DNA from 2 places in the Paenibacillus nicotianae genome. Region 1 is predicted to be linked to the other one. Evidence: predicted binding sites of a transcription regulator. Region 1 holds the regulator's gene; the other holds the start of a gene.
The links. The regulator CtsR, encoded in region 1, represses protease genes until heat stress. The targets are predictions, from matches to a motif close to ATGGTCAATAAAGGTCAAACA.
Positions count from the first base shown of each region.

Region 1 (2,417 bases):
TAAAACGGAGATTCGGCATAAGTTATTCCTCCTTATGACTCCTGTGAAATTTGTTTTTCTAGCTCGCGTATTTCATCTCTCAAATGTGCGGCTTCTTCAAATTCCTCATCAGCAATACGCTGTTTCAACTCTTGCTTCAAGTCAGTCATTTGACGTTGGATTTTCACTTTGATCCCGCCCCGTTTAGGGAGCTTACCGGCATGAGCAGTACTACCATGCACTCTTTTAAAAAGAGGATCTAATTGATTATCAAACGTTTTGTAACAAGAGCTACACCCAAATCTTCCTAATTTGCGGAATTGAGTATATGTCATACCACATTCTTCACAGTGGACATCTTCACTGCATTGACCGGCGAGTTGCCCTTTACTACTCGAATCGAAATCCATCAACCCTGATAGTAGACTATGAATCGAAAAGCCTCCTGAAGTTCCGGGAATCAATTCACCTTTTTCACGGGCACAAGTTTCACAGATATGAAACTCATTTTTTTCACCATTTACAATCTTTGTAAAATGAAGAGTTGCCGGTCTTACCTGACATTCTTGACAAATCATCATGTATTGCCCCTTTCTCCCGAATGATTAGGGACGAAGCAATGCAATCAACATCGCCTTCATCATTCTTGCACGGATCTCATCCCTGTAGGGAAGCTTGATCGAAATAACATCTCTACATACTGCTGCACGCATCAGTTCCGCTTCACGATTAGAAATCACTCTAGCTTCTAGCAACTGGTATAGTAAACCTTCAGCAGCTGTCTGACTCATATGCTGTCCGATACTTTCATGAATATGAGTATGAAGGATAGCTTGAGCAGGCAATTCAAGACGCCGTATACGAATATAGCCACCGCCACCACGTTTACTTTCAACCAGATATCCTTTTTCCAATGTAAAACGTGTACTAATTACATAATTGATCTGCGAAGGTACACAAGAGAATTGATCAGCTAAATCGTTACGCTGTATTTCTACTGCTCCTTCTCCACTATCTTGCAGCATTCGTTTTAGATATTGTTCGATAATGTCGGAGATATTACGCATTGTATATTCCTCCATCATGTTTTAAAACATTTACTTATTCTAAATTTGACCCATTTATCATAAGTTCAAAATAGCAGATAAATATCACTTAACCATAAACCTAATCGTAAGAAACCAAAGAATATAGCATTTAATGATACAACAATAGATTCATGAATAATCTGATCATTATAATCAAAAGTTCATAAATCTTATTCACCATCAAATCATCAGATATACTCACATCATCTAATAACTATATTAGTTACTATTTTGACTATGCGCTGACTTTGACTTTCTTTGACTTTAAATTAATTATAACATATTTTCAGAATTTGCCAAGGGGTTATAGCAAAATATAATATAGAAAATTAGATTTTTTAGAATTTAGTTTTTCACAATCTAATTAGAAGCCCATTTTACTTAAAACAGAGGTTGACACTTTTTTTAATTGTACGTTACAATACAATAAATTTAATATTATGAAACGGCCATCGAAAGGAATCCAACCTGGAGGCGTTCTCGCCAAGAGATAGTAGCAAGCAATTTTATACTGCTTACTATTTCCTAAGTTAAACGGTTTTCGCCCGTTATCGCGAAACCTAAGAGGATCAGATACATTATGTGTATTTGATCAAGTTGGGTGGCACCGCGAGCAAAAAGCTCCTCGTCCCAAGTGATGAGGGGCTTTTTTGTGCATTTTACCTTTAAATTAGGAAAAAGGAGCGGTTATTTAATGTTAGATATCCAGTATATTAAAAGTCATGCTACACCATTACAAGAGGTTGCAGATCAGAAAAAAATAAACATATCTATTGCAGAACTTCTCAACAAAGCTCAACTCAAAAATCAATATTTGCAACAAATAGAGAGACTTCGTCAACAACGAAACCAGCTCACCCAGACGATTAGTGGCCATATGCAAAATAAGTCGGTCTTACCAACTGAGACAGTTCAAAATCTTAAAGATCAAGTGAAACAAATCAATCTTCAACTTCAACAACTAGAACAAACAAGTCAATCGGTTCAATTAGAATATAATCAATTGATGGAATTAGTGCCTAACTATGTTTCTCCAGACACTCCAATCGGTCAATCAGACGCCGATAATGTCGTTATTCGTACATGGGGCACACCCCCAGAGTTTGTATTTCCTTTTAAAGATCATATAGAATTGGGCGAAATACATCAGATGATTGATACTTCAAGAGGAGTAAAAACAGCAGGAAGCCGCAATTATTACCTAACAGGCACAGGTGCTTTATTACACAGAGCAGTTCAACAGCTTGCTTTAGACACTCTGTTGGCCAAAGGATATACTCCGATGGAAGTACCTACCCTGGTCAGAGGCTCTGCTTTAAGTAATACAGCTTTTTTCCCTTTAGGCATGGA
Region 1 covers NZ_JBHUGF010000004.1:55,980-58,396, forward strand. The annotation lists gene ACFSGI_RS02330 (protein arginine kinase) at 1-19, opposite strand, end outside; gene ACFSGI_RS02335 (UvrB/UvrC motif-containing protein) at 33-557, opposite strand; gene ACFSGI_RS02340 (CtsR family transcriptional regulator) at 585-1,046, opposite strand; gene serS (serine--tRNA ligase) at 1,762-2,417, shown strand, end outside.

Region 2 (2,417 bases), on a different contig from region 1:
CGGGGCTACACTAACTGGAATGACGTTCTCCTTGAAAGACGGTAAACAAATTCAATTGAGTGATCTACTCAAATCCAATAGTAATTACCGTAAAGATATTAACAAAACCATTAATACTCAAATGAAAAAAGAAGGAGATCTTTACTTTGCAGATAGTTTTAAAGGAATTGCTGCTAATCAAGGATACTATTTAACAGATAGTGGACTAACTATTTATTTCCAACAATATGAGATTGCACCTTATGCAGCAGGTACGCCAGAATTCTCATTTACGTTCAAACAACTCCTACCTACAGGCGTAAATCCGCTTGATGCGTATAAAGCTTAATTGGATAAGATCAGTAATGAGTTTATAAAAAAATCTCAACATTATTTTCGATAGTTATAAAGTAAGAGTAGCAGGTAATAGACTCATTATGATAAAGAATAGACAAAAAAGCCTCCGGTTGATACCCCGGAGGCTTTTTCGCGTGTTGTTCCAGCATGCTGGAGTAAAATTATACCCCTTGTGGAGGTGTATTTTCAATCACTTTATCCACTAAACCATATTCTTGTGCTTCAGCAGCAGTCATAAAGTAATCGCGGTCTGTATCTTTTTCGATACGTTCCAACGGTTGACCTGTGCGATCAGCTAGAATTTTGTTCAATTTGTCGCGCATTTTAAGAATACGACGAGCACGAATTTCGATATCTGTTGCTTGTCCTTGTGCGCCACCAAGTGGCTGGTGAATCATGATTTCGCTGTTAGGCAAAGCAAAACGTTTACCTTTCGCACCAGCGTTTAGCAAGAATGCACCCATACTTGCTGCCATACCTACACAGATGGTAGATACATCAGCTTTGATAAATTGCATTGTATCGTAAATAGCCATTCCCGCAGTGATCGAACCGCCTGGACTGTTAACATATAGGTGGATGTCTTTCTCCGGGTCTTCGGCTTCCAGAAACAGCATTTGTGCAATAATCGCGTTAGCTACAACATCATTAACTTCAGAACCTAGAAAAATAATGCGGTCTTTTAACAGACGAGAGTAAATGTCATAGGCACGTTCTCCACGACTGCTTTGTTCAACGACCATTGGAATATAACTCACTAGAAACCCTCCTTCAAAGTTGTACATCATAATAGAATAATTATAGATCAAATATTGTATTAGAAGATACTCATTGTTCTTACCACATTATAGGATAAGTCGAATCAAAAGTCAAAGAAAGTCAAACTATCCTGATCAAAAGTGTAGGAACATCTGTAAAATAGGTTAATGAAGAAGAGGGCAACCCAAATTTGGGTATAAAAATAACCAGCATCGGCTGGTTAAAGGGTGTTCTGCATTTATAAGTCAATCACTTAATGTTGCGCAAATAATTCTTAGATATGATAGAACATATCAAAAGGCATTGGATCGTACAGATGGACTATCTAAAAAGGATGAAATAAAAAATATAAATGGCGCGCCCGCCAAGAATCGAACTTGGATCTCAGGCTTCGGAGGCCTACGTCATATCCATTGGACCACGGGCGCACATCAAAATAGCAATACGATTGATTATAGGATATCTACCTATAAAAAGCAAGTTAGCTTTGAAGGAAATAGCCTATAAAAACGATAACATCAACCTCTCACAGAATAGTTGTCTTAAAAACTTGCTTCTGCATGGAAAATTGGTTAAGATAGACGTGGGACTTAAAAAGTTATGCCGGGACATTTTGAGTCCATTGAAAAATTGCGGATCTAATGAACACTGAGCGAGATAAGTTGCAGGAGTGGAATGCATGCGAAAAATATTAGAAATACAAAAGCAGCTTCTGCCCGATCTCACCGAAGTACTCAAAAAAAGATATACGATTCTGCATCAGGTTATGATGGTAGGGCTGGTTGGAAGAAGATCACTCGCCACATCGCTTAATATGACTGAACGCGTTTTACGTGCAGAGACTGATCTTCTCAAATCGCAAGGATTACTTGAGATTGAAAGTACAGGAATGAAGGTTAGTGAAGCAGGCAAGCAATTGCTTGATGAGCTAGAGCCTATTATTCAGGAACTGCTTGGATTATCCAATCTGGAAGAACGTATCCGCACTTTCTATAAGTTGAGACAAGTGATTGTCGTTCCTGGTGATAGTGACATATCTATTATGGCTAAGCAAGAGCTTGGACGAGCAGGAGCCAAAGCGCTGCTCAGTGTCATCCGTGAGGACGATGTCGTTGCTGTTACAGGAGGCTTTACATTAGCTGAAGTCGCCGAGCAACTCAGTCCATCCATACCGGCACCTCTCAAGAATGCCTGGTTCGTACCGGCAAGAGGCGGACTTGGAGAGAGTATGGAATTTCAGGCGAACTCGATTGCTTCCACTATGGCAAAGCGTGTAGGCGCACAGTATCGTTTATTGCATATTCCAGACTTGTTGCGTGAAG
Region 2 covers NZ_JBHUGF010000014.1:135,757-138,173, reverse strand. The annotation lists gene ACFSGI_RS23050 (stalk domain-containing protein) at 1-328, shown strand, start outside; gene clpP (ATP-dependent Clp endopeptidase proteolytic subunit ClpP) at 498-1,094, opposite strand; tRNA gene ACFSGI_RS23040 (tRNA-Arg) at 1,449-1,523, opposite strand; gene ACFSGI_RS23035 (sugar-binding transcriptional regulator) at 1,775-2,417, shown strand, end outside.
Region 2: clpP (ATP-dependent Clp endopeptidase proteolytic subunit ClpP) is a predicted target of CtsR. The motif match lies at 1,202-1,222, and genes of this name have one in related genera.